2 regions of the Agromyces neolithicus genome follow, and region 2 is predicted to be linked to the other one. Evidence: predicted binding sites of a transcription regulator. Region 2 holds the regulator's gene; the other holds the start of a gene.

Region 1 (15,611 bases), on a different contig from region 2:
GTTCGGCGCTGACCACGAGCACGACCGACGAGTCATCGGCTTCGCACAACTGCTTCGCGATGCGCAGCGCCGGAATCGACGCGTAACAGCCCATGAACCCCAGGTGGTAACGCTCGACGCCCGGGTCGAGCCCGAGGTCGCGGGCGAGCATGAAGTCGGGGCCGGGTGCGTAGAACCCGGTGCACGAGACGGTCACGACGTGCGTGATATCGGATGCCTCGACCCCCGCACACGCCGCGAGCGCGGCCCGCGCGGCCTCGAGGTACAGGCGCGTCGCCTCGACCGCGTAGATCTCGTTGCGGGCCTTGGTGCCCGGCAGCAACAGCTCTCGCGACTCGATGTCGAAGAACACGGGCTCGTCGGGGCGCGCCCCCCAGCTCAGCTCATCGAGCACGGTGTGGCGCGTTGCGATGCCCGATACGTCGAAGGCTGTGCCGATGATGCGCTGCGCGAGGCGGCTGAGACCCGGCTGCGCCGCGAACACGTCGCGCACTTCTGCCTGCACCAGCACGGTCGGCGGAACAGCGGTCGCAACCGCTCGTAGGGTGACGGCCATGACGTGGTGGCGGCCGGGCGTCAGCCGAGCAGCTTCGCCTTCGCCGCCGCGAACTCGGCGTCGTCGAGAATGCCCTGCTCTTTGAGGGCGGCGAGCTTCTGCAGCTCGGCGACGACGTCGACGCCGGCGGCGGGTGCTGCTGCGGGGGCCGGAGCTGCAGCGGCGGCGGCTGCCGCCTGCTGCTGCGCCACCGCCTGCTGGGCAGCCGCGTCGATCTGCGCCTGCTGTTGCTGCGCCTCGAACTGCTGGGCCTCGTACTGCTGGTTGGCCTTGTCTTGCTGGCGGCGCTGCATGCCGCCGCTGACCGCGGTGGCGGTTCCCGCGACGACGGCGGTGCGGGCGGCCATGCCGACCAGCCCGGGGCGTCCCATTCTTCTGAACGGCATGTTCCTACTCCTCTTCAGCTTCTTCGAGCACGGCGTTCACGACCGTGGCGGGAATGCGCTCGGCCGACAGCACGACGCCGCCCGACTGGGCGAATCGGGAGGCGAGCCTCTTGGCCCAGACGAGCTCGATCGCGAGCAGCGCCGCCGACGTTCCGAGCGGGATCTGTTCGGCGAACTCCTCGACGTCTTCATCGCCCACGAGACCGATGGTCTCGAGCTCGGTGACCCCGAACCCGTAGTCGTCGGCGATCTCCTCGAACTCCGAGACCTGCAGCGAGCCGTCTGACTCTCTCGACACCACGAGGAAGTCGAGCAGCCTGATCTCACCGCCTGCGACGAGCTCCCTGATCGCCTCGAGCGTACCCTCGTCGGGGCGATCGCCCTCGAATCCGACGAGATAGAGATCGACCGGACCGTACTCGAATTCCGCCATCGTGGTTCCCCTTCACGTGTGTGTCTGCAGACTATCCCCGAGCGAGTGGCGGCGCTACACGCGATTCGCGTGATTCAGGGGATTCGCCGGATAGTCGACGAAGGGTCACCGCCCGGTCATCCGGCTCGAGCACGAGCGCCCGCACGAGCAGGGTCAGCGGGATCGAGAGGATCGCGCCCACGGGCCCGATCACGAGCGTCCAGAAGACGACCGACACGAACGTGATCGTGAGGCTGAGCGACACCGCGTCGCTCACGAACTTCGGCTGCACCAGCACCTGCAGCACGACGTTGATGACGCTGTACGCGAGCACGACGACCAGGGCGAGCTGCCAGCCCCCGACCACGAGGGCGAGCACTGCGGGCGGAATGAGCCCGAGCACGAACCCGATGTTCGGCACGAAGTTCGTCACGAACGCCAGAATGGCCCAGACGACGGGCACGGGCACACCGAGCGCCCACAGCAGCAGACCGTCGATCACCGCGACGATGGCGCCGAACGTGGCGTTCACGACGTAGTACCGGCGAACCCCGCTGAAGTAGCGCAGGCCGATCGCGTCGGCCGCCGCCGAGCCGAACATCAGGCCCGAGCGCGCCACGCGTGCGGCGTCGGCCGCCATGAAGATCGCGTAGGCGAGCACGAAGAAGAACGCGGTCGCGATGCCGAGCACCGATTCACCGAGCGCGGTCACGATCGGCACGATCGTCGCCGGGTCGAGGGCGGCGCTCGTGGCGTCGGCCGTCGCCTGGCTGAGCCCGAGTGACTCGATCCAGGCGGCCACGCTGCGTGCGGTGGCCTGTAGCTCGTCGGCGTAATCGGGCAGCATCGCGATGAACTGCGCGAACGCCACGACGACGAGCGCCGCGACCGCCAGCAGAATGAGGTAGGCCACCGCGATGACCGCGGTCGTCGCGAGCCACTTCGGCCATCCCCGGTTCTCGAGCGGCCGGCGAACGGGGTTCGCGATGATCACCACCACGGCGGCGAGCGCGGCGGGTGCGACGATGTCGCGAGCGAGCCAGATGCCGACGAAGACGACGACCGCGGCCGCGAGCGTCAGCAGCACTCGCGTGCCGTGGCCGAGCGGTGCCCTCGAACCCGAGCCCGCGGCATCCGTCATCAGAAGCTGCCGATGCCCTTGCCGACCAGTACGACGCCGATCACGAGCAGCAGCACCGCCATGACCGTCGCGTTGTTGTGCACGAGCCAGCCCCGAAGCGACTCGAGGGGGCCGGCCATGCGCTTCGACGCGACCAGGTAGGCGATCACGGGCACCGCCACCGAGCACGCCGCGATGATCACGAAGACGACGATCGCGAGGGTGATCTCGCCACCCGTGAGGCCGGACGTGCCGATGACGACTCCGGCGCCCGCTGCCATGAGCAGGTTCTTCGGGTTCACCGCCGAGAGCAGGAAGCCGAGCACGAGTCCCTTACCGGCGGTCATGGTGTCGATCGCGGCCATCCACTTCGGCAGCGCCGCAGTCTCACCGGGCCCCGGACGACTGCGCCACTGCCGCAGGGCGAGGAACAGCAGCCCTGCGCCGAGCAGGATCTTGATCACCCCGGCGATCGGCTTCGACGCGTCGGGATCCTGCTCGGGGATGATCGACCCGAGCAGCGTGAACACGACGACCGCGACGACGATGCCGAGCACCCAGCCGAGCAGGAAGCCCAGGCTCGTGCCCTTCGCCTTCGGCGAGAGCAGCATCAGGATCGCGGCGATGATCGGGATCGGGCTGATCGCGATGCCGAGCGCGAGGGGGAGGACGTCCCCGATGACTGAACCCATGTGTGCCTCAGCTCTCTGCGGTGTGTACCGCGTTCGATTCGATCTTCGGCGCCGGTGGCGCGATGCGGAACTCTGGCGCGCCGGTCACGAGCAGCCAGGCGGGCAGAACGATCGCGCAGAGCACCGGCAGCACCGCGACATCGCCGGCGACGGCCACGGCGACGAAGATCGCCATCCAGCCGTCGCGGGTGACGACGAGCACGACCCCGAGCACCGCGGCGGCGACGGCGAGCGCAACCGGCATTCCGGGGATGAGCGCGGCGCCGAGCAGCCCGAGTGCGACGCCGATGAACACCGAAGGGAAGACGCGGCCGCCGCGGAACAGCGAACTCGCGGCGATGAGCAGGGCGACGATCTTGATTCCGGCGAGCGCGGCGAGTTGCGCAGGGTCGTATTCATCCACGTTCGCGATCAACTCGCCGGTCTGGTCGAGCCCCTTGAACATCGTGATCGGCCCGCCGAGCCATCCGAGCAGGCCGAGCAGCAGGCCGCCCGCGGTCGCGATGAGCACCCGGTTCTTCAGCGCGTGCATCGCGCGGTAGACGAGGGGGAACGCCGCGAGCATCGCCAGCGCGATGACCGTCGCGCCGACCGCGACGATCACACCCGTCAACAGGTCGATGGGTCGCGGCCCTTCGTACGCGGGCAGGCCGAACGCGAATGATTGCGCTCCCAGCAGGTGCATCGTGACGGCGCCCGTGCCCGCCGCGACCAGCGGAAGGAAGAGGCGGTCCCAGAGCGCCCCGCCCGTCTTCAGCGCCGCGACGATGCCGGTGAACAGCAGCGCCGCGGCGACCGGCGTGTCGAAGAGCGCTCCGATGGTCGCGGCCACGGCGAGCGCGGCCGACAGCTGCGGCGGCACCCCCGGCATGAACCGGGCGATGGCGGCGACGACCAGGGCGACGTTGATCGCGATGATCGGGTTCTCGGGCCCGAGGCTGACGCCACCTGCGAGCGAGAGCAGGGTCACGATAGCGAGGCCGGGCAGGTTGCGCAGCGGCTGGGGCGGTTCGGCGAACTCGGTCGTCGCCGAGTCGGGCCCCCCGTGGCCCGGTGCGATCACGAGCACGAACCCCACGGCGAGACCGGTGACCGTGAGCACCAGCACGGTCCACCACCCCGCCGAATCGACCCCGAGCGCATCGGGGAGCAGGTCGTAGAGCACCGACGAGAACGCCTCCGACAGGGCGCTCAGCGCCCAGAGCACGAGCGCCGCCACCACGCCGATGAGCAGTGCAGGCACCGACAGCAGAATCAGGCGGCGCGGTGTGACATCCGCATCTCTCGGTGGTATCGCGAGCGTCATCTCAGGTCCCGTCTGCCGAGTTCGTGGGCGGATGCGCCGTCGAACACGAGGGCGTGCAGCCACTCTGCCGAATGCGCCCGCCCGCGTCGAGAGTAGCGCTGGCGCGGCGTGTGAATGTGGACGTCCCCGCATGCCGCGCGATAGGTTCACCTCAGCGGCGCTCTATGGGGGAGCGCTCACACAGCGAAAGGCTCCACATGACCTTCTGGAACAACTTCTGGGACCTGATCTGGTGGTTCCTCTGGGCGTTCGTCTTCATCGCCTACCTGTTCGCGTTGTTCGCGATCATCGGCGACCTGTTCCGCGACCACAAGCTCAACGGCTGGTGGAAGGCGGTGTGGATCCTCTTCCTGATCTTCGTGCCGTTCCTGACGGCACTGGTGTACCTGATCGCGCGCGGCAACGGCATGGCCGAGCGTTCGCAGAAAGAGGCGAAGCAGTACCAGGCGGCCACCGACGAGTACATCCGTCAGACCGCGGGGGCATCGAGCCCCTCCGACGAGATCGCGAAGGCCAAGGCGCTGCTCGACTCGGGCACCATCAGCCAGGCCGAGTACGACCAGCTCAAGGCGAAGGCGCTCTCGCACAGCGCGTAGTCAGGCACGAGAAACGAGGGGCGGATGTCGCGACATCCGCCCCTCGTTTCGTTCAGGTCGTGGCGCACTCAGGGCGCGACGACGTCAGGTCGCGGTGCGTGCATCGCGCCCGAGCTTCGCAGGAACACGATGATCCAGCTGAAGATCAGCACTCCCGCGACGAGTTCGACGGCGGTCAGGTTGTAGTAGCCCGTCGCGAAGAACACGCCGAGCATCACGATGACGCCAACGTAGACGTATCCGAGCAGGATGAAGACGCGCGGCATCGACGGGATGAACCAGCGCAGGCCGATGACAACGACGGCGAAGACCACGGCCATGCCGGTCGCGACGGTGTTGTGCACGAGGAAGAACCGATCGACCGGGAAGACGCCGACGCAGGCGAGGAAGATCCCGATGAGGATGAGGCCGACGCGCACGACATTGCGGCCCCTCACCTCGGCCGCGGTGGTGACCGGCACCGACGCGGTCGCGTAACGGGCGATGGTCGTCACGATGGCGCCGGCGATGATCAGGGTGAGGTTGAAGGCGAGCGCCGAGATGTCGTCGGTCATGCCGAGCGCGCTCAGGTTCTCCTGCCACCACTGCGGGTCGCTCGCACTCAGCATGCTCGCGAGCGCGCCGACGACGAGGAACAGCGCGAGCACGAACGAGAGCAGCATCGGAGTGAGGTGGGCCGACGACAGGAACACCGCGTACGCGGTGACGGCGAAGCCGACGCCCGCGAGCACCGCGCCCGGCAGGGTGAACACCACGGCGCCCTGGAAGCTCTGCTCGAGCAGGTCCGAGAGGCCGATCCAGCCGAGCAGCGCGATGACCGCGTGGGCGACGGCGATGGCCGTGAGGTCGAACCAGTGCACCCTCACGCCCGGCGACTCGAGGCCTGGGAGCGCCTCAGGCGATGCCTCCCGCTCGTGCGCGCGACGGCGCAGCGCGATGCGCCCGATGACGAACGCGACGAAGGTCACGACGACCGCGCCGATGGCCACGTACTGGCCGAGCGACCCCTCCCCCGCGATCGGCAGGTCACGACCGAGGAACGAGATCCACGCGACCACCCCGCCGACGACGAACACGGCTGCGCCGAGGACGAGTGCGGCGGACTCCAGCGACTCGGCCGTGGCGGCCGGATTGCGAAGCACCCGCAGGATCGACGATGGCTCGCGGGCGACCGACGCTGCGGCGTCCGTCGCAGGTGCGGTGGCGGTTCGACTCACTGGCTCTCCTGTCGTCGTGCGGCGCCGGCGCCGGCGTCGGTGTTCGGCATCAGCATGCCAGCACCGGGTGCGCGCACGCGGGCGCGGCGCGCGGACGGGGCATCCGATCGCCGCTTCGACGCCTCACGAACCGTCGCGCTCAGGGCTTGATCGGGTCGAGCACCTCGAGCATCGACCCCTGCACGAACCCGGCCCACTCGTAGGCGGCACGCAGGTAGTCGTCGCGGGTCTCGACGTCGGCGTCGGCCTCGTCGTCGTCGAGGCCGACCCGCTCGGCGAGGATGAGTCGCAGGTCGGTGAGGAATGTCAGCCACCCCCACGCCTGCGCCTGATCGAGCTCGATCTGAACGACGCCCTCGTCGGGATGCTCGACCGCGGTCGCGTCGCGCACCGATTGCGCGGCCTGACGCTTGCCGTCGACGAGGCTCTCGCGGGTGTAGCGGGTGAACTCCTCTGACGCCTCGAGGTCTTCGGGGTAGGCGTTCGGCAGCAGCCGGCCGAGCGCGGGGTCGTCGGCCTCGCCGAGCAGCAGTACCGAGTCGACCTGGTCGGCGAGTTCTGAGAGCAGCATCGCCTCTTCGGTCTCGAGCACGATGCGGATGCCCTCGCCCCCGCCGAGTCCGGCGACGATCACGTCTCGGCCCTCGCGACGGTGGCCTGCAGACCGTAGCCGTGCATGGCCTGCACATGGTGTTCCATCTGCTCGCGTCTGCCGCTGGCGACGACAGCCCGACCCTCGGTGTGCACCTGCATCATGAGACGCTCGGCCTTGTCGCGCGGAAACCCGAAGTAGCTGCGGAACACGTAGGTCACGTAGGTCATGAGGTTCACCGGGTCGTCCCACACGATCGCCTGCCACGGCACGTCGGCCGCGACACGGTCGCGGAGTTCGGTGTCGTGCTGCTCGAGGGTCGACGTGCTCACGCTCCAAGCCTGACACGACCTCGCGCGCGACGGAACCTCGAACCGTCACGCCGCTTTCGTCGAGGCGGTCACGGTGAACTTCGCGTTGCGCGCGATCTGCCGGGTCGGCCCGATCGTGCGTTCGAGCAGCGGTCGGTAGCGCAGATGCGAGTTCCACACGCACCACAGCTCGCCGCCCGGCGCGAGCACCCGGGATGCATCGGCGAACAGGTGCGCGGCGATGCCGGTGTGCAGCGCGGCGTCGGAATGGAACGGCGGATTCAGCACCACCAGCCGCTCGCTGGCGTCGGTGAGCAGCTCGAGCCCGTCGGCCTGTGCCACGCGCACGCGGTCGGCGACGCCGTTCGCGTCGGCTGTCAGTCGAGCGGATGCCGCTGCCGAGGCCGAGCGATCGGTCGCGGTGACCCGCAGCCCGGCGCGCTCGCGCGCGAGCCACGTCGCCACGACGCCGGAGCCGCAGGCGAGGTCGACGGCCGTCGCGGCATCTGGAACCGCGTCGGCGAGGTGGGCCAGCAGGAACCGCGTGCCGATGTCGACGCCCGTGCCGGCGAAGACGCCGCCGTGGGCGACGACAGTGAGGCCGAGGTCGTCGTGCCGCTCGCGCCGCGGCCACGGACCTGCTGGTCGAGGAGCGCCCGACGAAGGAGGACCCCACACTGCTGGTCGAGGAGCGCCCGACGAAGGAGGACGCGTCTCGAGACCTTGCGCCGTCAGCACCCGCGACTTCTGCCGCGCATGCGACACGTCGAGCCTCTCGAAGTGAAGGCGCAGCACGTCGTTCATCGCGAGCGACATGTGCTTGATGCGCCCGCCCGCGACGAGCACGACCTCGGGGTGCGCGTGCGCGGAGACGAGCGCGGCCACCTCGTCGAGCCGGTCGAGCGAGCGCGGCAGGCGCATCAGCACGAGCCGAGCGCCCGCAACCAGCCCGGGCACGAGCGGCATCGACCGCACCGTGCCGCCGAAGTGCATGCGCGAGGCGTTCTCGGCGAGCGCGCGCTCGCCGGTCACGAGATCCTGGTGCACCCGGATGTCGCGTGCCCCCGCATGCGCTGCACCGAGCGAGGCCGCCCCCAGCGCGATCGCGCCATAGGCATCGTCGATGACGACGACCTCGCCCGGCCCGGCCGCCGCGATGAGTGCGGCCGCTTCGTCGAGAATCAGCCGGTCAGCGGCATCCGATGCTTCGAGACCCGGCCCCTCGACGTCGGGGGAGCGGCGCAACGCACCGAAGTCGAAGGGCATTCGCCAAGCGTACGCGCGGGGGGCGCGTACCGGGTGCGGACGCCGGGCTCTGCAGGAAGAACCTTCGCAGTCGCGGCGTGTCGCCGCGCAACACCCCGCACCGGTGTCAGAAGTTCCTACGTTCGGCGCGACAGGCGCGACAGGCGCGACCCGCGAAACCTGGGTGCGGCGCCCATGCGACTTTGCTACCCTCGGTGCCGCATGCGGCACGCACGGCACGGGGGAGCGAGAAGCGGCGAGCGATTCGTTCGCCGCTTCGCCGGCGTGCTCTCGGTCACGGCCGTGCTGGGCCTGATCGCCACGCTCGCGCTGGCACCGCTCACGCGTCCTGACGCCGGGGAGCCGGCGTACGCGGCGTCGGCGGATTCGCCGCACGCCGGTGACACGCAACGGGTCGAAGTCGCAGCGGATGTCGCTGCCCCCGCCATCTCGCACGAGTCGTATACCGCCGCCACGGGGCCGCAGACGCTCGTCGCCGGCGGCACGAACCACGACTGGGCGAAGCTCGTGCTCGTCTTCGGCGGATTCCCCGTCACCGACGAGAACGTGGTGGTCATCACGCAGTGGATGCGCGAGGAGAACGGCCCCGACAACTGGTGGAACCGCAACAACCCGCTCAACAACGGCAACGGGTCGGGAGGCGGCTCGGGGCTCGGCAGCTATGCCACCCTGCAGGTCGGCGCCGAGTACGCGGCCGACAGCCTGCGGCGCCTGTCGTTCTACGACGCGATCGAGGCCGGGCTCGACGCCAGCGCACCCGCCGCGACGACCGCGGCCGCGATCTGGCAGTCGCCATGGGCGACGAGCCACTACGGCAACGGCGCGCACTGGTCGACCTCGCCGGTTCCCGTGGTCGATGCGCCCGCCTCGGCCTGGTGAGACACCGCCGCGTTGTCGGCCCAGTGGTGTTCGACAGATCAGGGCAGACCCTCGTGACGGGGCCGACCCGCCTCGCTAACATGTGTCGAACCGTGCATGGCGCATGGAGGAGAGAGGCTCGCCATGAGCAAGGCCGAACACGGCGCACTGATCGTGGCGGTGGTCTGCGCCATCGCCCTCGCCGGCTGCGCGCCCGCTGCCCTCGCGAGTCGCGACGCGACGCCCACCCCGACGACGCACACGCGCACGGCGACGACGCCGCCGACGCCGACGCCCGGCAGCACTGCTCAGGGAGCCTCGAACTCAGACGCGGAGTCGACGAACCTTCGGCTCGGTGAGATCGTCGAGCCGCCGACGGGTACGGCGAGCGGGTCGAGCGGTGCTGCTCCAGTGACGGCACCGGTGACGGCACCGGTGACGGCACCGGTGACGGCACCGCACTGCGTCGACGAGCAACTGGTTCTGACCTATCAGGCCCGACCGCAGGATTCCGGTGCGGGCAGCTTCTACGGGGATCTTGTCTTCACGAACGTGTCGGCGACCGACTGCTCGTTCGACGGGTGGCCCGGGCTGATCGCCCAGAATGCCGACGGTGTGCAACTCGGGGCCCCGGCACGCGCCGAGGGTGCGACATCCCAGACCGTCGTGCTGTCGGCCGGCGGGGGCGTCGCCACGGCGAACCTGCACGGCAACAACCCGGGCGTGTTCGACTGCCCGGCGACGACATCGGCGACGCTGCGCGCCTACATCACGTCTGACGGCGCCGGACCGGGCATCGCGGTGACACAGGCGATTCCCGTGTGCTCCGACCGCACGGCGACGCTCGGAATCGGGTCGCTCGTCGCGGGCTGACGCCCTCTGCGCGCCGACTGCGCGCCCTTTCGGCTGCCGTGATCGCACGCTCGCATCGCGACACCTCAACCAGTTCGGCGTTCGGGAGGATCGCTGCGCCCTGCGGGTCGACTCGACCGTCGTCTGCTGCGCTCGCGACGGTCGATGCGATCGGCGATTCGGGTCGGTGACGTCGTGGGGCGCCGCCAGGTGCCGCTGGGATCGAGCCACTTCGGCGGGCGCACCTCGGGCACGCCGTGCCGCATTCGGATGCCCCAACCCGACGTGTCGATCGTGCGGTGGTGGAACCAGCAGACGAGCACTCCGTTGTCGGGATGGGTCGGCCCGCCGTCGACGTCGGGGATCACATGATGGATTTCACACCAGGCTGCAGGCACCGTGCAGCCTGGGATGAGGCATCCACCATCGCGCAGCGTGATCGCGCGTCGCTGGTGCGGCGTGAAGCACCGCTCAGGCGAGCCGAGCTCGATGATTCGTCCGCGATCGTCGAACACGACCCGCTGGGTGCCGCCGGTGCAGATCATGTGCTGTACCGCACGCAGCGCGACCGGCACCTCGACGCCGTCGGCGTGGCCCACGCCGCGACCGGCCACCAGATCGGACTCTCGCACGCTGACGAGCACGGTCGGAGCCGCGCCGCCGATGCTCGGGTGCTCACCCGACCGCGCGGCAGTGTCGATGATCGCCGCGAGCACGTCGTGACGCTGCTGACCGCTCGTGCGCGTCTCGGCGGGCACTGCGTGCTCGGCGAGGTCGTCGCCGGCGCCGAACACGTCGCCGCTGCGCGGCGAGAGGTGCGCGTCGAACAGCCGCGTCAGTTTCGCGGCCACCTCGGGCATCAGTGCGCCCTGCACCGGGATCAGCCCGTCACGTGCTTGCCCGAGTCGCAGGCCCCGCCTGCGCATCGCTCGCTCGTCGTCGGGCTCTGGCCCGTCTTGGTCGAGGAAGAGCGCCCATGCTCGCGCCTGCACGGCGACCTCATCGGAGCTGCACCGCACCGGAGCTGCCTCGTCGGCGCCCACGGCCTGCGCAACCAGCCCGCGCTCGGCCGTGTCGAATTTCGCGGGATCGGCCACGTGGCGTGCCCGGCTCAGCGCATGCACGATCACACCGGCCGCATCGACACCCAGTTCGCCGGCCGCGAGCGCTTCGGCGACACGGGGGAACTCGGCGCACAGGGGCTCACCGGTCAACGGCGCGCGCGCACGCGTCGCCTCGCCGAGCGAAACCCGACGGCGCGCCTCTGCACCCGAAGCCTGGGTGACCCGCTCGATGAGCTCTGACGCCGACCTGCACCCTTTCATGACCGACAAGCGACGCTCGCGACCCGACTCGAGCGAGCTGCGCTCGGCGACCTCGCCCGCGAGCACGACCCGATAGCCGTCGACGACCCTGCCGAGCCCTTCGAGCGCGCCCATCGCCAGCAGCAGATCGTCGTCGCCGAGCGGCGTTGCATCGTCGAACGAGAGCACACCCGCGACCTGCGAGCGGAGTTGCTCGAAGGTCTCGTGGAGGCTGGCCATACCCCGATTCTGCCGTGACCCACCGACATCGGACCGCGCACGAAACATCCGGTCAGCACTGCAAACCCACCATGCACGGTCGATCGCGACAGCGGGAATCGGACGCGGCCGAACGTGCACTCAACGCCCCCCAGCGGGCATCGAATGCACGCTCGGCGGCGAATAGCGGGAGCCGAGGGTGAGCGTGAGGTCGCAGGGTCGGAGCGACCCTCGATCAGCGCTCGAGCGGCCGCCAGACGACGACGGCGTTCTCGCGACGCACGCGGGTGCCGGCACGCAATGTGACGACCTCGCCGGCAGACCCGGCCGCGAACACGCGCCGACCGGGCCGGTTGAGCATCTCGTCGGCGAGCGCCGCCTCGAGTTCGCGCACTCTCGCCCGCAGCGTCGCCACCTCGTCTTCGAGGCCGAGCACCCGGCGGATGCCCTCGAGGCTCACGCCCTCGCTCGAGAGCTGGGCGATCTCGCGCAGCTGCGCCACATCGCGCATCGAGTACCGGCGCGACTTACCGGCCGTACGAGTCGGCGACACGAGGCCCATGCGGTCGTACTGGCGCAGCGTCTGCGGGTGCATGCCGGCGAGTTCGGCGGCGACCGAGATGACGAACAGCGGGCTCATCTCGTTCATGTCCATCGCCTAGCCTCGCGCCTTGGCGATGAGGTCGTCGCGCGGGTTCTCGTCGGGCAGCTCGGCCGCGAACGCCTTGAGCTTCTCTTCGGCGTCGCCCGACAGGTGCGACGGTACGGCGATCTGCACGACCGCGAGCAGGTCGCCCGTGCCCTTCGACGTCACGACGCCGCGGCCCTTGACCCGCAGCACGCGACCGCTGGGCGTGCCGGGCGCGACCCGCAGCTTCACGGGATCGCCGCCGAGGGTGGGCACCTGGATGGTCGCGCCGAGCGCCGCCTCGGCGAACGTGACCGGAACGGTGACACGCAGGTTGAGCCCGTCGCGCTCGAACACGGGGTGCTTGCGCACATTGACGGTGAGGATGATGTCGCCGGACTCGCCGCCGTCGGGCGAGGGATGCCCTTTGCCACGCAGCCGGATCTTCTGGCCGTCGGCCACGCCCGCGGGAATGCGCACGGTGATCGGCTTGCCCTCGGCCGTCTGCAGCGTGATCTGCTCGCCCTTGGTCGCGGTGATGAAGTCGAGCGTGGTCGTCGCCGTGACGTCGCGGCCGCGCGAGGGACCGCCGAACCCTCGGTAGCCGCCGCTGGGCTGGCCGAACCGGCCACCGCCGAAGAGGCCGCCGAGTAGATCGTCGTACTCGCCGCCGCCCTGCTGGAACGTGTACGACTGACGCCCGCCGCCCTGGCCGAACATGCCGCCGAAGACGTCTTCGAAGCCGCCACCGGCACCGCCGCCGCCGGGCGCGGTGAATCGGGCACCCGATCCCATGGCGCGGATCGCGTCGTACTCTTTGCGCTGCTCGGCGTCGGAGAGCACCGAGTTCGCCTCGCTGATGTCCTTGAACTTCGCCTCTGCGGCTGAGTCGCCCGGGTTCTGGTCGGGGTGGAACTTGCGCGCGAGCTTGCGGTACGCCTTCTTGATGTCGGCGTCGCTCGCGTCTTTGGAGACGCCGAGCACCTGGTAGAAGTCCTTGTCGAACCAATCCTGACTGGCCACCGGCACCTCCTCTGTCTGAGTCTGTCTGAAGCGGGATCGTCGGTCGAGTAGGCCGGAGGCCGTATCGAGACTTCTGGGTGGTCTCGATACGGCGCTGGCGCGCCTACTCGACCGACGATGGGCTACTGCGGCGTCTTGACGACGACCTTCGCCGGGCGCAGCTGCACGCTGCCCAGGTTGTAGCCGGTCTCGACGACGTCGGCGACCGTGTCGACCTCGACCTCGTCGCTCTGCTGCTGGAAGATCGCCTCGTGATGCTGCGGGTCGAACGGCTCGCCGACCTCGCCGAACGAGGTGAGCCCGAGCTTCTCGACCTGAGCGCGAAGCTTCGCCGCGATCGTCGCGAAGGGCGTGTCGCCCTCGAGGTCGCCGTGCTTCTCAGCCCGGTCGAGGTCGTCGAGCACGGGCAGCAGCACCGCGACGGCGGCACCGACCGCACGCTCGCGCTCGAGCTCGCGGTTGGCCTCGGTGCGCTTGCGGTAGTTCGCATACTCGGCGGTGACCCGCTTGAGGTCGGCGAGGTGCTCGTCGCTCGGCTCCTGCACCTCGGCGTTGGCCGCGTTCAGGATGTCGTCGACCGTGAGCTCGTACTCGTCTTCGGCGAGGTCGGATGCCTCGGCACCGGCTTCGCCCGCTGCGTCGGTGTCGGAACCGGCACCCGCCTCGGCACCGGCCGCCTCGGGGGCGCCCTCGGCGGGCGCCCCGTCGGCATCGGAGGCGTGGGCGTGCCGAACCTCGCCGGTCTCGGGGTCGATGCGGCGTTTGTCGCGGATCACCGGCTCCTCGTGGTTCTGGTTCTGCTCGTCGGTCATGACGTCTTCTTCTCGTCCTCGTCGTCGACCACTTCGGCGTCGACCACGTCCTCATCGGACGAGTCATCTGCGGCGGGGCCCGACGCCGAAGCGTCTTCGCCACCGGCGGCAGCGGCGTCGGCCTGCTGCGACTGGGCGTAGATCGCCTCGCCGAGCTTGCCCTGCGACTGCGTGAGCTTCTCGAACGCGGTCTTCACGGCCGCGTCGTCGTCGCCGGCGAGCGCCGACTTGAGCGCGTCGACGTCGCCCTGCACCTCGGACTTGACGTCGGCAGGCAGCTTGTCGTCGTTGTCCTTGATGAGCTTCTCGATCGAGTAGGCGAGCTGCTCGGCCTGGTTGCGCGTCTCGGCCGACTCACGGCGCGCCTTGTCTTCGGCTGCGTGCTCTTCGGCCTCGCGCACCATGCGCTCGATGTCGTCCTTGGGCAGCGACGAGCCGCCCGAGATCGTCATGCGCTGCTCTTTGCCGGTGCCCTTGTCTTTCGCCGACACGTGCACGATGCCGTTGGCGTCGATGTCGAACGTGACCTCGATCTGGGGGATGCCGCGGGGAGCCGGCGCGATGCCGGTGAGCTCGAACGTGCCGAGCGGCTTGTTGTCGCGCGTGAACTCGCGCTCGCCCTGGAAGACCTGGATGGCGACCGACGGCTGGTTGTCGTCGGCGGTCGTGAAGGTCTCGCTGCGCTTGGTGGGGATCGCCGTGTTGCGCTCGATGAGCTTCGTCATGATGCCGCCCTTGGTCTCGATGCCGAGGCTGAGGGGGGTCACGTCGATGAGCAGCACGTCCTTGCGCTCGCCCTTGAGCACGCCGGCCTGCAGGGCTGCGCCGACGGCGACGACCTCGTCGGGGTTGACGCCCTTGTTGGGCTCCTGCCCCGTCTCTTGCTTCACGAGGTCGCTGACGGAGGGCATGCGGGTCGAGCCGCCGACGAGCACGACGTGCGCGACATCCGACAGCTTGATGCCCGCCTCGCGGATGACGTCTTCGAAGGGCTTCTTCGTGCGGTCGAGCAGGTCGCTCGTCATGTTCTCGAACTCTGCGCGCGTGAGCGTCTCGTCGAGGTTGGCCGGGCCGTTCTCGGTGAGCGAGAGGTAGGGCAGCTGGATCGAGGCCTTCAGACCCGACGAGAGCTCCTTCTTCGCCTGCTCGGCGGCCTCCTTGAGGCGCTGCAGGGCGATCTTGTCGTTCGAGACGTCGACGCCCGTCGAGTTCTTGAAGCGCTTGATGAGCCAGTCGACGACGCGCTGGTCCCAGTCGTCGCCGCCGAGGCGGTTGTCGCCCGAGGTGGCGCGCACCTGGATGGTCGAGAAGTCGTCGTCTTTGCCCACCTCGAGCAGCGAGACGTCGAACGTGCCGCCACCGAGGTCGAAGACCAGGATGAGCTCGTCTTCCTTGCCCTTGTCAAGGCCGTACGCGAGCGCGGCCGCCGTGGGCTCGTTGATGATGCGCAGCACGTTGAGG
Region 2 (15,611 bases):
TCGCCGACGCATCCATGCCGAAGAGCTCGCGCAACTGCTGCTCGGTCACCCGACGCACGCGGGCGGCCGTCAGCTCGAGCAGCCATGCGGCGTCATCTGCGCGCACGTAGTGCCACGTCGGCCGAAGCACATGGGTGCGCAGCACCGCCCCCGATTCGAGCTGCGCGGCGAGTTCCGCGAGGTCTGGCGACGTCGTGCGAGACGCGACCGCCCACGCCGACTGCTGCGGATTCTCGGCCTGCACGGCGAGCAGCGAAGCCACGACCGCGTCGGCGCCCGAGGCGAACGGCGCGATGGCGCGCTGACTCGCCAGGCGCCAACGTGCGATGTCGAGGTCGGTGATCAGGGCGGCACTCCCTTCGTGGGTGGCGTGTCAGGCTACGGATGTCCCGCCGACGAGCTTCACCGTGAGCGAGTCGACGAGCGTCGCGATCGCCTCGTCGGCAGCCCACCGGCGCGCGAGGCGGGCGGTCGTGGCGTCGAGCTCTTCACGGGTGAGGCCCTGCACGAGCTCGAGCCGCACGACGAGCTCGGGCCCCGCCAGCCGAGCATCGGGGTCACCGGCCCGCAGGGTGACCCCGAGCACGGCGAGCTCCGACTGGATCGAGCGTTCGAACGCGGCCTTCACGGCATCGGACTCGAACGGCGGAGTCCACTCGTGCGATTGCGCGACCGCCCAGACCGCGGGGCGGCGCAGCACGAACTCGGTCGGCGAGCCGGGGTCGAGCACGACGAGCTCGGTGCCGTCGTCGGCGGCGGCGAGTGCGACGCGCACGCCGTCGGCGGGAACGGGCCTCGCGATCGGGTTCCATTTCGACATCGCGTCGACTGATGCGAACACCGGCAGCACCTGGCGACCGTCAGGGCCTGCGACCGTCACGATCGACAGCTCCTGGCTCTTGTCGACGGCGAGGCCGTGTGCACCGATCTCGGACCCTGGGTCGCCGAGCTGCGCGAGCAGGGGAATCAGCAAGCGCGACCGGGCGAACGCGGCGACGACTTCGGCCTGCCCCGCCGTGCCGTCGCGGAACCCCGCGATCGCAGCGGCGAGTTTCGGCGGTGCGAGGCCGTCGTCGGCGGCGTGCGGGTTCGGCCCGAACGAGCGCCCCTGCCACGGCACACCCGCAGAGTCGGTCGTCTTCGGATCAGCCGCAGCCGCGGCATCCGTCGACGATTCGTGCGGTTCGTCAGCGCGACGCGACATCCAGTGCCTCGGCCAGCGTGAACGCGCCCGCGTAGAGAGCCTTTCCGACGATTGCGCCCTCGAGACCGAGCGGAACGAGTTCGCGAAGTGCCACCAGGTCGTCGAGGCTCGAGACGCCGCCCGACGCGACCACGGGGCGCTCGGTACGGTCGAGGATCTGGCGCAGCAGGTCGAGGTTCGGGCCCTGCAGGGTGCCGTCTTTCGTGACGTCGGTGACGACGTAACGTGCGGTTCCCGCCTCTTCGAGGCGGTCGAGCACCTGCCAGAGGTCGCCGCCCTCCTTCGTCCACCCGCGCGCTGCGAGCGTCGTGCCGCGCACATCGAGCCCCACTGCGATCGCCTCGCCGTACTGCGCGATGACCGACGCCGCCCACTCGGGATTCTCGAGAGCCGCGGTGCCGAGGTTGATGCGCTTCGCTCCGATCTCGAGCGCGTGCTCGAGGGACTCGTCGTCGCGGATGCCGCCCGAGAGTTCGACACTGACCCCACGCACCTGGCGGATCACCTTCTTCAACACCCCCGCGTTGGAACCGCGGCCGAACGCCGCATCGAGGTCGACGAGGTGGATCCACTCTGCGCCCTGGTCGGCCCAGTCCATCGCCGCGTCGACCGGATCGCCGTAGTTCGTCTCGGTGCCCGCCTCGCCCTGCGTCAGGCGCACGGCCTTACCGCCGGCCACGTCGACGGCCGGAAGCAGCACCAGGCCGGGGGTCTTGCTGAACTCGCTCATCATTGTCCTCAGGAATCTTCGTCGGGAATCGACGGGGGCACAATCACAGGATCTTACGCCCTCACCGAAGTCGACGCGTCGGCATGACCGGCCCAGACGTCGGCGCGCTCAGTGGAGCGTGCCGATCCAATTCGCGAGCAGTCGGATGCCTGCCGCTGCGGACTTCTCGGGGTGGAACTGGGTGGCCGACAGCGGGCCGTTCTCAACGGCGGCGAGGAACCGCCCGCCGTGCTCGGCCCACGTGAGCTTGGGCGCCGGGAACGGCGGCATCACATCGAGATGCCACTGCTGCGCGGCGAACGAGTGCACGAAGTAGAACCGCTCGTCTTCAATGCCGTCGAACAGCACCGAGCCCTCGTCGGGCGTCACCGTGTTCCAGCCCATGTGCGGCAGCACCGGTGCCGCCAGTTCGGTGACGGCGCCGGGCCACTCGCCGAGCCCCTCGGTGTCGACACCGCGCTCGACGCCATGCTCGAACATGACCTGCATACCGACGCAGATTCCGAGCACGGGGCGACCGCCGGCGAGGCGACGGTCGATGACCTCGTCGCCGCGTACCGCGTGCAACTGGTCGACCACGGCCTTGAACGCACCGACGCCGGGCACGACAAGCCCGTCGGCCTCGAGTGCCGTGGTGCGGTCGGCCGTGACCTCGACCTCGGCGCCGGCCGCCTCGAGCGCCTTGGCTGCGGAGTGCACGTTGCCCGAGCCGTAGTCGAGCAGCGCGACGCGGGGCCTGCGGTTCACAGGGCGCCCTTCGTGGACGGGATGCCCGAGACGAGCGGGTCGAGCGCCTTCGCCTGGCGGAACGCGCGCGCGAACGCCTTGAACTCGGCCTCGGCGATGTGGTGCGGGTCGCGGCCGCCCAGCACGGTGACGTGCACGGTGAGGCCGGCGTTGAACGTGATGGCCTCGAAGACGTGGCGCACCATCGACCCGGTGAAGTGGCCGCCGATGAGGTGGTATTCGAACCCGGCCGGCTCGCCGGAGTGCACGAGGAACGGCCGGCCCGAGATGTCGACGACCGCCTGGGCGAGTGCCTCATCGAGTGGAACGAGTGCGTCGCCGTAGCGCGAGATGCCGCGCTTGTCGCCGAGCGCCTGCCTGATGGCCTGCCCGAGCACGATGCCGGTGTCTTCGACGGTGTGGTGCACGTCGATGTCGACGTCGCCGTTCGCCCGCACGGTGAGATCGGTGAGCGAGTGCTTCGCGAACGCCGTGAGCATGTGGTCGTAGAACGGAACCCCGGTTTCGATGTCGCTCGTTCCGGTGCCGTCGAGATCGATCGAGAGATCGATGCTCGACTCGCTCGTCTCGCGCTGCACTTGTGCGGTGCGCGCAGGCGTCTGGGGGCTCATACGTCGATCTTATTGCGGCCCGCCGGCGCGAAGACGGCGATCGCCTCGAGGAATGCGGTCGTCTCGGCCTCGGTTCCGGCCGTCACGCGAAGGTGGCCGGGAATGCCGATGTCGCGAATCAGGATGCCCCGTGCGAGCAGTTGCTCGAAGACCGCGTGCGGATCGTCGACACCGCCGAAGAGCACGAAGTTCGATCCGCTGCGGGCCGGCGCGAACCCGAGTTCGGCGAGCGTCTCGGAGATGCGTCGACGCTGGCCGCGGATCTCGTCGACCATCGCGAGCATCTCGTCGGCGTGTGCGAGCGCGCCGAGCGCGGCCGCCTGGGTGAGTGCCGACAGGTGGTAGGGCAATCGCACGAGTCGCAGGGCGTCGATCGCGGCCGGGTCGCCGGCGAGGTAGCCCACCCGCGCTCCGGCGAAGGCGAACGCCTTGCTCATGGTGCGCGAGATGAGCAGCCGCGGGCGCCCGTCGAGCAAGGTCAGCGCACTCGGCGTGCCCGGATCGGCGAACTCGAAATACGCTTCATCGACGACGACCACGCCACGCGCGGCGTCGGCGACGGCCCGGATCGTCTCGATCGAGAGCGGGGTACCCGTGGGATTGTTCGGGGCGCAGAGCAGCACGATGTCGGGGTCGTGCTCGCGCACCGCGGCGAGGGCGGTCTCGGGGCTGAGTTCGAACCCCGCGTCGCGGGAGGCGGCGATCCATTCGGTGCCGGAGCCCGCCGCGAGCAGGCTGTACATGGAGTAGGTCGGCGCGAAGCCGAGCGCCGAACGACCCGGCCCCCCGTAGGCCTGCATGACGTGCTGCAGCACCTCATTCGACCCGTTGGCGGCCCAGAGCTGCTCGGAGGTGAGGCCGTGACCGAGGTAGGCGGCAAGTGCCGAGCGGAGCTCGCTGAACTCGCGGTCGGGGTACCGGTTGAGCCGCAGGATGGCCGCGGCGATGCGAGCGACGATGTCGTGCGCCACGTCTTCGGGGATGGGGTGCGTGTTCTCGTTGACGTTGAGCGCGACCGGCACGTGCGCTTGCGGAGCGCCGTACGGCGTGCGCCCACGGAGGTCATCGCGGATGGGGAGGTCGTCGAGACTCGTCACCGATCCATGCTACCGACGAGCACTCGGGCCGATGCCCTGTATGACGTCAGCCGGCGTTCGGCACCGCGAGGCGCTGCCCGGGCTCGATGACCACATCGTCGAGACCGTTGAGCCGCACGATCTCGTCGATCACGACGCGCGGATCGGCGGAGGAATCGAGCGCCACGGCGATCTCCCAGAGGGAGTCGCCCGCGCCGACGGTGACGTACTCGAGCCCCGCGCCGACGGCGGCGCCCTCGACATCGGCGGCAGCCCCACCCGCGGAGAGCACCGCGACGATCGCCCACAGCACGAGAGGGATCGACGCGAGGGTGGTGAACACGACCCGGCCGCGCCGGGTGAGTCGCAGGCGCCCGGGGCGCGTCTCACGGTCTGCCCCTGCTCGGGTGGCCCGCAGGCTTGCCTGAGGGCGGAAGCCGGGATTCACGATCGCTGCGCTCATGTCACACCTCCTGAGTCGAGTCGCATCCGGCCCTCGGCCGGGAGGGCCGGATGCGAATCTCTGTTCCGAACATACATTCGAACGCTCGAAGCCGCAACCCCTCACCGCCGAATGTCTTCGCCACTGGATATGGCGACACACTCGAACGAATGTTTGCCGCTGCCGCCCGGGGCGGATACAGTTTCGAATGTCCGGAAGACAGTCGACCAGACACCACTGACATTGGGTCGCGATGGCGACCTCGACGAAGGGCGAGACCGTGAGCACCGACAACGACGTGCGTGAGACCGGCCGGGCACGACGCCGAAAGACCCTGAGTGCGAAGCAGATCGCCATCCTCGAGGTCGTGCAGCGTTCGGTCGCGAGCCGGGGTTATCCGCCGAGCATGCGCGAGATCGGCGACGCCGTCGGGCTCTCATCACTCTCGAGCGTCACGCACCAGCTCAATCAGCTCGAACTCGCCGGTTACCTCCGGCGCGACCCCAACCGGCCGCGCGCGCTCGAGGTGCTGATCGAACTCCCGGGGCTCGACGATCGTCCCCAAGCCGCCGGCGACCCGGTGCCGGTCGGCGACGCGGCGATGGTCCCCCTCGTCGGCCGTATCGCCGCAGGCGTGCCGATCACCGCCGAACAGCAGATCGACGAGGTCTTCCCGCTCCCCCGGCAGCTCGTCGGCAAGGGCGAGCTGTTCATCTTGAAGGTCGTCGGCGACTCGATGATCGACGCCGCGATCTGCGACGGCGACTGGGTCGTGGTGCGTTCGCAGCGCACGGCCGAGAACGGCGAGATCGTCGCCGCGATGCTCGACGGCGAAGCCACCGTCAAGGTGTTCCGCCAGCGCGACGGCCACACCTGGCTGCTCCCCCGCAACACCGCGTTCGAACCGATCGTGGGCGATCACGCCGAAGTGCTCGGCAAGGTCGTGGCGGTGCTGCGCGCCGTCTGACGCCACCCAGCACGCGGCAGTGGGCTCAGGCCGGTCGGCTCGGTCGGCTCAGGCGGTCACCCGTGCCGGCACGAGGGCACGTGCCACACCCACGGTCGCGGGTGCGACTCCGCGAAGCCACTCCGTGACCGCGCGCATGAACCCCGCGTGATCGTCGCGGAACACGGTGTGACCGGTGCCGGGCACCGTCGTCACCGTCATGCCCTGGCGTCGCATCTGCGCAGCCACCCGATCGGTGATGAGCAGGCTCCTCTCGGCGAGCAGCACAAGGCTCGGCGCGACGAGCCTCGCCGGCGGAACGAGCGGTCGAGTGTCGCTGAAGCCCAGGATCGTACGCTTGTCCCAGTCGCGCAGCGTCGCGAGCTCGATGTCGACGTCGACCGCGCTCCACTTCGGGTTCATGCGCACGAGCGCCGATCGCTTCGGCCGCGGCGCCATCGCGAAGAACGCCTTGTACGCCAAGCCCTTCACGCCCTTCGGGAACGCGAAGGCCGGATCGATGTAGATCGCAGCGCGCGGCGCGAGTCGATCGGCGACCAGGCTCGCGACGAGCCCGCCGAGTGAGTGCCCCATGACCACGTCGGGTGCACCGTCGAGCAGCGGTGCGACCGTTTCGACGACGTCGTCGGCCCATGCTGCCGGTGAGTAGCGCAGTGCGCGGGGGCTACGGCCGTGTCCGCTGAGGTCGACCGCGAGCACACGGAACCCCCCGTGGCCTCGAGTTCGGCGGTCACGCGGTGCCAAGCCCGAGAATCCGACATGATGCCGTGGATGAGGATGGCGGTCCTGGAGCCACTGCCGGATTCGTGAAGTGCGAGGCGCATGACGCGAACCTAGCCTCCCCTGCTGGGCATCGCCCCCGACCGAACTGGATGGACGCTGCGAGCCAGCCGATCTCATCGGCGATCCGGGATCGCCACTTCGCGCATGAGGCCCGTCAGAGCGATCCGGTCGTCGTAGCCTCCGAGCAGGAGCACCGACTGGTCCTCGAGCAGGCTGACCGTCGCGAACGAGGCCGTCGTATCGAGTTCCGCGACCACCCTCGAGGTGCCCGCCGCGACGTCGATGAGCTCGACAGTGTCGCCGCCGGCGCCGACGACCACCCGACCATCGGCGAGCGCGAGCGCGCCGCCCGAGAGCTTGTACCGCGGCTGCGTGAGGTCGGGGCCGGACGAGAAGCCGCCTGCGGCGGGGTCGAAGACCTCGGTCGAGGCATGGAGCCCGCGATCGTCGGCTGTGCCCCCGCCGACGAGCACCCGGCCGTCTGAGAGCGTCACCTGGAAGTGCTTGAACCGGGGAACCGCGAGCGATCCCACCGCAACCCATTCGTCGCGATCAGGTTCGTACACGGCGGCCGCGTCGGTGCCGGTACCGCGATCGACACGGCCACCCGTGACGAGTACGCGACCGTCGGCGAGCGAGGTCGCCTCGAGGGCGTCCGCCGCCCACGGCAAGGGGCGCGCCGCCGCGACCGCACCGGTCTCGGGGTCGAAGACCTCCGCACTCGCGGTGAAGCCACCTGGCTCGGCGTCGCCCCCGACGACGAGCACGCGGCCGTCGGGCAGGACGGCCGCCGCGTGGCCGCCGCGCGGCACGACCGTCTCTGCCGGAGCCGTCGTCGCCCCGACGGGATCGAGGACATCGATCGAGCCGGTGACCCCCTCGCCCTCGCCGAGGAATCCGCCGACGACGACCACCCGTCCGTCGGGCACCAGGTTCGCCGTGTGGTTCGTGCGTGGCAGGCTCAGAGGTGCGACCGGCACCACGGTTCGCCCGTCGGCGCCGATGATCATCGCATCGGCGCTCGCCGTGCCGCAGCCGTCGACGACACATCCGCCCGCGACCAGGATCCGACCGTCGGCGAGCGAGGTCGCCGTGTGGGCGGCGCGGTTCCCGGCCCGCATCGCGTCTGCTCCGTCGACGGTGGCACCAGGCACCGGCGCATGCTGCTCGCCCGCCGTGCACCCGGTCAGCGACAGCGCGACGACCACCAGCGCCGCCATCCCGAACGTGCGCATGACGAATGTTACGTCCGCGTGCCACCGCCTGACAATGCAGCCAAGGTGTTCGTTCCGTGCCTGAACCCGATCCGATCGGAGGCCGCGGGTACGCGACATCCGACCGGATCGTCCGAATCCCCGGCTACTCGGCGAGCACGGACTCCCTGAGCTCGGCGCGCACCGCGCGCGCGGCCTCGAGGATGTGCTCGAGCGATGCGACGGTCTCGTCGTAACCACGGGTCTTGAGCCCGCAGTCGGGATTCACCCAGAGTCGCGATGCCGGGATCTCGGCGACCGCGCGCTCGAGCAACGCCTGCACCTCGACAGCACTCGGCACGCGCGGCGAATGGATGTCGTACACGCCCGGGCCGATCCCGTGGGCGAAGCCACTCGCGGCGATGTCGTCGACGACCTCCATGCGGCTACGCGCCGCCTCGATCGAGGTCACGTCGGCGTCGAGGTTCTTGATGGCGTCGATGACGACGCCGAACTCCGAATAGCAGAGATGTGTGTGCACCTGCGTTGCCGACGCGGCGCCGCCCGTGGCGAGCCTGAATGCGCCGACCGACCAGTCGAGGTAGGCGGGCTGCTCGGCGAGCTTCAGCGGCAGCAGCTCGCGAAGGGCAGGCTCATCGACCTGGATGACCCGGATGCCGGCGCGCTCGAGGTCGGCGATCTCGTCGCGCAGGGCGAGGGCCACCTGGCGGGCCGTGTCGCCGAGCGGCTGGTCGTCACGCACGAACGACCAGGCGAGGATCGTCACCGGGCCCGTGAGCATGCCCTTGACGGGCTTCTCGGTCAGAGACTGCGCGTACGACGACCACTCGACCGTCATGGGCGCCGGCCGCGACACGTCGCCCCACAGGATCGACGGGCGGGTGCAGCGCGAGCCGTACGACTGCACCCAGCCGTGCTCAGTGACCGAGAACCCATCGAGCAACTCGGCGAAGTACTGCACCATGTCATTGCGCTCGGGCTCGCCGTGCACGAGCACGTCGAGGCCGATCTCCTCCTGCAGCCGCACGACCCGTTCGATCTCGGCGCGCATGAGCTGCCGGTAGCCGTCGGCATCGAGTTCGCCCTTCACAAGACGCGCCCGAGCCCGCCGGATGTCGCCGGTCTGCGGGAACGAGCCGATCGTCGTGGTCGGCAGTTCGGGCAGATCGAGGCTCTGCTGCGCGGCGACCCGCTCGTCGTATACGGCGCGCGCGAAGTCACGATCGGCGAGCGCCGTCACGCGGTCGCGCACCGCGGGAACGCGCACGCCGGGCGCACTGGTGCGGTCGGCCAGGGCGGCGGATGCCTCGTCGAGAGCGGTCTCGATCGTCTCGCGGCCCTCACCGAGTCCACGGGCGAGCGTCGCCACCTGAGCGACCTTCTGGTCGGCGAACGCGAGCCACGAACCGAGGCGCGCGTCGAGGGAGGTCTCGGCGTCGACATCGTGCGGCACGTGCAGCAGCGACGTCGAGGTCGACACCGCGACGGCGCCCGACAAGTGCTGCACGGCCTCCACGCGCGCGAACGCGGCCGCGAGGTCGCCCCGCCAGACGTTGTGACCGTCGATGACGCCCGCGACGAGGGTCTTCGCCGCGAGCGACTCCTCGGTCACCGGGTCGAGTTGCGCCGCAAGCGTGCCGCGCACGAGGTCGAGTCCGATCGCCTCGACGGGGGTCGCCGCGAGCACCGGCAGGGCGTCATCGAGCGCACCGTACGGTGCGGCGACGAAGATCGACGGCCGAGCGTCGGCCGCGCCGAGCGCGTCGTAGGCGGTGGCCGCCGATTCGAGCACTCGATCGCGAGGTTCGTCGATGCTCTCGCTCACGAGCGCGGGCTCGTCGAGCTGCACCCACTCGGCGCCCGCCGCGGCCAACCGGTCGAGCAGCTGCCCGTAGACGGGCACGAGGTCGCCGAGGCGGTCGAGCGGGCCGAAGCCGGCGGGAGCGTCGTCGGCCGGCTTCGCCAGGAGGAGGAAGGTCACCGGCCCGACGACGACGGGCCTCGTGAGGAATCCCTGCGCCTTCGCCTCGGCGAACTCGGCGAGGATGCGATCGGCGTGCAGCGTGAACACGGTGTCGGGTCCGATCTCGGGCACGAGGTAGTGGTAGTTCGAGTCGAACCACTTCGTCATCTCGAGCGGCGCGCTGTCGCCGACGCCGCGGGCGATCGTGAAGTACCCGGCGAGATCGACGCCGCCCCCGGCATCGCGCAGGCCGGCGAACCGCGGCGGAACGGCGCCGACCGTGATCGCGGCGTCGAGCACCTGGTCGTAGAACGAGAATGACTCGGGGATCGCCGAGGTCGCGCGATCGAGGCCCAGGTCGGCGAGGCGCTCGCGGGTCGCGGCGCGCAGGGCGGCGGCGCGCGCCTCGAGCTCGTCGGCGTCGATCGTGCCGGCCCAGAACGCCTCGACGGCGCGCTTGAGCTCACGTCGTCGGCCGATGCGGGGGTACCCGAGGATGGTTCCGGTGGGGAAGGCGTGTGCGGTCATCGTGGTGTGGTGTTCCTTTCATTGACGAGCTGCGCAGTGGTGTGCAGGTCGAGGCGGCCGAGCACGTCGAGCACGGCCTCATGGCGGTTAAAGGTGTACAAGTGAAGGCCCGGGGCGCCGCCATCGAGCACCGCCTGCGCCAGTCGGGCGGCGTAGGAGATGCCGAGTTCGGCGCAGGCCTCGGCGTCGGGTTCGATCTCGAGGTCGATCGCGAGCTCGGGCGGCGGCTCGACACCCGTGAGCTCGGTGAGCCTCGCGAGCCTCGCCGGCGTGGTCACCGGCATGATCCCGGGCAGGATCGGAATGGTGACGCCACCGGCGCGGGCGCGATCGACGAATCCGAGGTAGTCGTCGGCCCGCCAGAACAGTTGCGTGATCGCCAGGTTGGCACCGGCGACCTCTTTCGCGAGCAGCGCATCGACATCTTGATTCACGCCCCGAGAGCGCGGATGCCCCGTGGGAAACGCCGCGACCGCAACACGCTCGGGCCTGGTCCGCTCGCCGATGCGCGATACCCCGGGGATCCCGGGGATACCCTCCTGTGCGAACGGCTCGCGCTCCTCTTGAACCCGGTGGATGAGCTGCACGAGTTCAGCCGAACTGCCGAGATCCCCGATGCCGGCGTCTGGGTCGGCACCCACGGGCGGGTCGCCGCGCAGTGCCAGGAAGCTCGTGATGCCCGCGTCGAGGAACTCACGTACGAGGCGGTTCGCCTCGGCGTGCGACGAGCCGACACAGGTGAGGTGCGCCATCGGCTCGACCTCGGTGTTCTCGAGCATGTACCGCAGCACCGTGAGCGAGCGGTCTCGAGACGAGCCGCCCGCACCGAACGTCACCGAGATGAAGGCAGGATTCGCCTCGGCCAGCCGGTCGATCGTGCGACCGAGGGCGAGTGCTGCGGCGTCGGTGCGCGGCGGGAAGAGCTCGAACGAGATCGGAGGGCGCGGGCGACAGTGCGCGTCCGATCCGCCTGAACCGGTTGCAGCCATGAGTCGTCTCCTGCGGGACGAGCCGGTCGGCGGAGGCACGGCAGGCCGCGTCCCCCTGCCGGAACGGCGGGTGGGTGTCGCGGGCGGGTGCCGGGCTCGGCGGTCGCTCCAGGTGGGCGGCATCCGGCCGCACACCGACGATCAGGAGCGACGATACGCCTGCGGCTCGGCCGTCGGAAAAGTTATGACGCACGGTGACGCTCGCCGGACGCGACGCGCGGGGGCGCGGCGCGACATTCCGTCGTTCACTGCCGGCGTGCGGCGCACACCGCCGATGCCCTCAGGCCTCGACGGCCGCCGCGAAGCGCGCCAATTGGGCTGCCAGCTCGGGCGACGCGAGCGCGCGAATGCGCGTGCCGTCTTCGACGTAGTCGATCGAGAGCACCCTGCCCGTCTCGTGCAGGGTCGACACGACCTCGCCGCGATCATAGGGAACGAGCAGGTCGACCTCGACCGCCGGGTCGGGCAGCATGCGCGAGATACCGGCGAGCACGTCGGCGATGCCCTCGCCGGTGCGGGCTGACGCGAAGAGCGCGTTCGGCTCGAGCCCGCGCAGCACGAGGCGATCTTCGGGCGTCACGAGGTCGGCTTTGTTGAAGACGATCAGCTCGGGGATGTCGCGGGCGCCGACCTCGCCGATGACATCGCGGACGGTGGCGATCTGCCCGGCGGGATCGGGGTGTGCCGCGTCGACGACGTGCACGATGAGATCGGAGTCGCCGACCTCTTCGAGCGTCGACCGGAACGCCTCGACGAGTTGGTGCGGCAGGTTGCGCACGAAACCGACCGTGTCAGCGATCGTGTAGACGCGCCCGTCGGCCGTGGTGTTGCGTCGGACCGTTGCGTCGAGGGTCGCGAACAGGGCGTTCTCGACGAGCACGCCGGCACCCGTGATGCGGTTGAGCAGGCTCGACTTGCCCGCGTTCGTGTAGCCCGCGATCGCGACCGACGGCACCGCATTGCGCTTGCGATTGGCGCGCTTGGCCTCACGGGCGGGCTTCATGCCGGTGATCTGCCGTCGCAGCTTCGCCATGCGCGAGTGGATGCGGCGGCGGTCGAGCTCGATCTTCGTCTCACCGGGTCCGCGTGAGCCCATGCCGGCGCCTGCGCCGCCGACTTGGCCACCGGCTTGACGCGACATCGACTCGCCCCAGCCGCGCAGACGGGGCAGCAGGTACTCGAGCTGCGCGAGTTCGACTTGCGCCTTGCCCTCACGGCTCTTCGCGTGCTGGCTGAAGATATCGAGGATCACCGCGGTGCGGTCGATGACTTTGACCTTGACCGCGTCTTCGAGCGCACGGCGCTGGCTCGGGGCGAGCTCGGTGTCGGCGACGACCGTGTCGGCGCCGAGCGACGCCACGATATGACGCAGCTCTTCGACCTTTCCGCGGCCGAGGTACGTGCTGGGGTCGGGATGCGGCCGGCGTTGCAGCACGCCGTCGAGCACACGCGCCCCGGCGGTCTCTGAGAGTGCCGAGAGTTCGCGCATGGAGTTCTCGGCCTCGTCGAGTGAGCCCTGCGAGTAGACGCCGATGAGCACGACGTTCTCGAGCCGCAGCTGCCGGTACTCGACCTCGGTGACGTCTTCGAGCTCGGTCGAGAGCCCCGCGACCCGGCGAAGGGCCGCCCGCTCTTCACGGTCGAACTGCTCGCCGTCGGTCTCGCCCGCCACGTCGTGCGAGCCGTGACTCATGAGGGCATCAGCCGCACCCGAACCGAATCGGGTGACACCGGCCTTGGTCTCTGCGCCGCGCAGCACCCGCTCGACGGCGTCGTCTGCGGCGGACTGTTCGGCATCGTTCATCGTGTCAACACTACTTCGGTTCGCGTGCGATAGGTTCCCCTACATGGCTTCGGACCACTACTTCACCGCCCAGCCCGCCGGTGAGGCCGCGTTCCGCACGATCACCGTCGCACTCGCCGGGCGCAAGCTCACCGTGACGACCGCCGGTGGTGTGTTCAGCCCCGAACACCTCGACACCGGCACCCGGGTGTTGCTCGAGGTCGTGCCCGCACCACCCGCAAGCGGCGACCTGCTCGACCTCGGCTGCGGCTGGGGGCCGATCGCGATCAGCCTCGCGCTGCAGTCGCCGGATGCCACGGTCTGGGCCGTCGACGTCAACGAACGCGCCCTCGACCTCGTGCGGCGCAACATCGCCCGGCTCGGGCTCACCAATGTGAGGGCCGTGCTGCCCGACGAAGTGCCCGACGAGGTGCGATTCGCGACCATCTGGTCGAACCCGCCGATCCGCGTCGGCAAGGCCGAGCTGCACGCACTGCTCGAGAAATGGCTCCCCCGGCTCGGCGACGATGCGACCGCGTGGCTCGTCGTCGCGAAGCAGCTCGGCGCCGACTCGCTGCAACGCTGGATCACCGACGAACTCGACCTCGAGGTCGAGCGCGCCGAGACCTCGAAGGGGTTCCGCGTGCTCGAAGCGCGACGCTGACCGTCGCCCTGACTCCGGCACTGATGCCACACGGCATCAGTGTCGGAGTCAGGCGAGCGTCAGCACCCCGTCGAAGACCAGTTCGGCCGGACCCGAGAGCGCGACGTGCTCGCCGTCGTCTGCCGGGAACATGCGCACCCCGAGCACACCGCCCGGCACCTGTACGCGCCAGTCGTTGGGTGCGCCTGCGCCCGCCCAATGCCTCACGGCGAGGGCGGAGGCGACCGCTCCCGTGCCGCACGAGAGCGTCTCTCCCGACCCGCGCTCGTGCACGCGCATGCGGATGCGGCCGACGCCGTCTTCGACGAGCGGCTCGGCCGGAACCACGAACTCGATGTTGGCGCCGTGCACAGGCTCGGGATCGACGATCGGCTGGTAACCCAGGTCGAGGCTCTCGAGTTCGTCGTCGTCGGCCAGGGCGACGACGATATGCGGATTGCCGACATCGATGCCGAGGCCCGGCCGGGCGACGGGAAGCTGCTTGGCCCGCACGAGCGGTTCGCCGCCATCGAGCCGCCAGAGGCCGAGATCGGCCTGGAACCCGTTCGCGGTGCGGCTCACGGTGCGCACCCCGGCGCGCGTGCCGATGGCGATCTCGTCGCCGGCGTGCAGGTCGGCGAGGCCCTGGTCGAGCAGGTACTTCGTGTAGACGCGGATGCCGTTGCCGCACATCTCGGAGACCGAGCCGTCGGCGTTGGAGTAGTCCATGAACCATGCGGCATGCGGGTTCTCGGCGAGCGCTGCGGCGCCCGCGTCGAGATTCACCGACCGCACGGCGCGAATGACGCCGTCGGCGCCCACGCCGAACTGACGGTCGCAGATGGCGGCGATCTGCGCGGGAGTCAACTCGGATTCACCCTCGGGATCGCTGAAGAGCACGAAATCATTGCCGGTGCCCTGGCCCTTGGTGAATCGCAGATCGAACGACATCACCTCAGTCTAGGGTCGCCTGACGGTTGAGCTCCGCGGCGCGAGCCGACGGGTCGTCGGCGTCGATCGTGGCCGCGTCACGGTAGCGCTTGAACCAGCCCACCTGGCGACGTGCATAGGTTCGGGTGAGCTGCTGGGTCTCGGCGATCGCGTCGGCACGGGGCATGCGGCCGTGCAGTTCTGCGAGCGCCTGCGCGTAGCCGATCGCCTTGCGGGCGGTCACCCCGCGCTCGATGCCCTGAGGCAGCAGGGCGCGCACCTCGTCGACGAGGCCACGCTGCCACATGTCGAGCACGCGGGCGTCGAGCCGCTCGACGAGGAGCGAGCGCTCGCTGCGCAGGTGCACGATGCGGTGGTCGCGCCACGCCACGGGTTCATCGGGAAGTCGTGCGGCCTTGGGTTCACCGGTCAGTTCGATGACCTCGAGGGCGCGAACGATGCGGCGCCCGTTCTGCGGGTCGACGCTCGCCGCGGTCTCGGCGTCGATGGCACGGAGTCGTGCATGCAGCAGGCCCGGGCCGCGCTCGGCGAGCTCGGCCTCGAGCCTCGCCCGAAGCTGCGCGTCGGTGCCCGGAAACCGGAAATCGTGGATCACCGACGACACGTACAACCCCGACCCGCCGACGAGCAGCGCGACGGCACCCCTCGTCGAGATCTCGTCGATCGCCTCACGCGCAGCCTGCTGATAGGCCGCCACCGAGGCTTCCTCGGTGACCTCGAGCACGTCGAGCAGGTGATGCGGCACACCGCGGCGCTCGTCGGGCGTGAGCTTCGCCGTGCCGATGTTCATGCCTCGGTAGAGCTGCATGGCATCGGCGTTGACGACTTCGGCGGGTCGCCCCGCGCGTCGGAGTGCCGCCGCGAGGTCGAGCGCGAAGTCGGACTTGCCGGTGCCCGTCGCCCCGACGATCGCGATGAGCGACACGTCAGCGCTGCGCGTCGGTGGGGTCGTAGATGGGCATGGTGCCGACCCCGGGCGC

Evidence for each region. Region 2 encodes LexA, which represses DNA repair genes until DNA is damaged. Its sites were predicted from a motif close to TCGAACANNTGTTCGA; they were not measured.
Region 1: a site for LexA is predicted at 11,849-11,864, ahead of ABD164_RS01560 (HNH endonuclease signature motif containing protein). Genes of this name have one in related genera too.

What each region holds. Positions count from the first base shown of each region.
Region 1 covers NZ_BAAANJ010000001.1:313,051-328,661, forward strand. Annotated here, with positions in the region: gene ABD164_RS01495 (type III polyketide synthase) at 1-556, opposite strand, end outside; gene ABD164_RS01500 (SHOCT domain-containing protein) at 577-942, opposite strand; gene ABD164_RS01505 (DUF6325 family protein) at 947-1,375, opposite strand; gene ABD164_RS01510 (AI-2E family transporter) at 1,407-2,495, opposite strand; gene ABD164_RS01515 (GAP family protein) at 2,495-3,166, opposite strand; gene ABD164_RS01520 (ion channel protein) at 3,174-4,472, opposite strand; gene ABD164_RS01525 (SHOCT domain-containing protein) at 4,670-5,068, shown strand; gene ABD164_RS01530 (DUF998 domain-containing protein) at 5,137-6,285, opposite strand; gene ABD164_RS01535 (DUF2017 family protein) at 6,425-6,919, opposite strand; gene clpS (ATP-dependent Clp protease adapter ClpS) at 6,916-7,209, opposite strand; gene ABD164_RS01545 (class I SAM-dependent methyltransferase) at 7,255-8,454, opposite strand; gene ABD164_RS01550 (hypothetical protein) at 8,656-9,333, shown strand; gene ABD164_RS01555 (DUF4232 domain-containing protein) at 9,457-10,185, shown strand; gene ABD164_RS01560 (HNH endonuclease signature motif containing protein) at 10,251-11,708, opposite strand; gene ABD164_RS01565 (heat shock protein transcriptional repressor HspR) at 11,923-12,336, opposite strand; gene ABD164_RS01570 (DnaJ C-terminal domain-containing protein) at 12,346-13,338, opposite strand; gene ABD164_RS01575 (nucleotide exchange factor GrpE) at 13,461-14,150, opposite strand; gene dnaK (molecular chaperone DnaK) at 14,147-15,611, opposite strand, start outside.
Region 2 covers NZ_BAAANJ010000002.1:50,463-66,073, forward strand. Annotated here, with positions in the region: gene ABD164_RS03455 (winged helix DNA-binding domain-containing protein) at 1-262, opposite strand, end outside; gene ABD164_RS03460 (SseB family protein) at 374-1,204, opposite strand; gene priA (bifunctional 1-(5-phosphoribosyl)-5-((5-phosphoribosylamino)methylideneamino)imidazole-4-carboxamide isomerase/phosphoribosylanthranilate isomerase PriA) at 1,188-1,934, opposite strand; gene hisH (imidazole glycerol phosphate synthase subunit HisH) at 2,043-2,681, opposite strand; gene hisB (imidazoleglycerol-phosphate dehydratase HisB) at 2,678-3,292, opposite strand; gene ABD164_RS03480 (histidinol-phosphate transaminase) at 3,289-4,389, opposite strand; gene ABD164_RS03485 (LysM peptidoglycan-binding domain-containing protein) at 4,436-4,831, opposite strand; gene lexA (transcriptional repressor LexA) at 5,064-5,777, shown strand; gene ABD164_RS03495 (alpha/beta fold hydrolase) at 5,826-6,677, opposite strand; gene ABD164_RS03500 (Kelch repeat-containing protein) at 6,674-7,795, opposite strand; gene metE (5-methyltetrahydropteroyltriglutamate--homocysteine S-methyltransferase) at 7,920-10,265, opposite strand; gene ABD164_RS03510 (methylenetetrahydrofolate reductase) at 10,262-11,254, opposite strand; gene hflX (GTPase HflX) at 11,535-13,058, opposite strand; gene ABD164_RS03520 (class I SAM-dependent methyltransferase) at 13,102-13,701, shown strand; gene dapF (diaminopimelate epimerase) at 13,750-14,631, opposite strand; gene miaA (tRNA (adenosine(37)-N6)-dimethylallyltransferase MiaA) at 14,636-15,556, opposite strand; gene miaB (tRNA (N6-isopentenyl adenosine(37)-C2)-methylthiotransferase MiaB) at 15,558-15,611, opposite strand, start outside.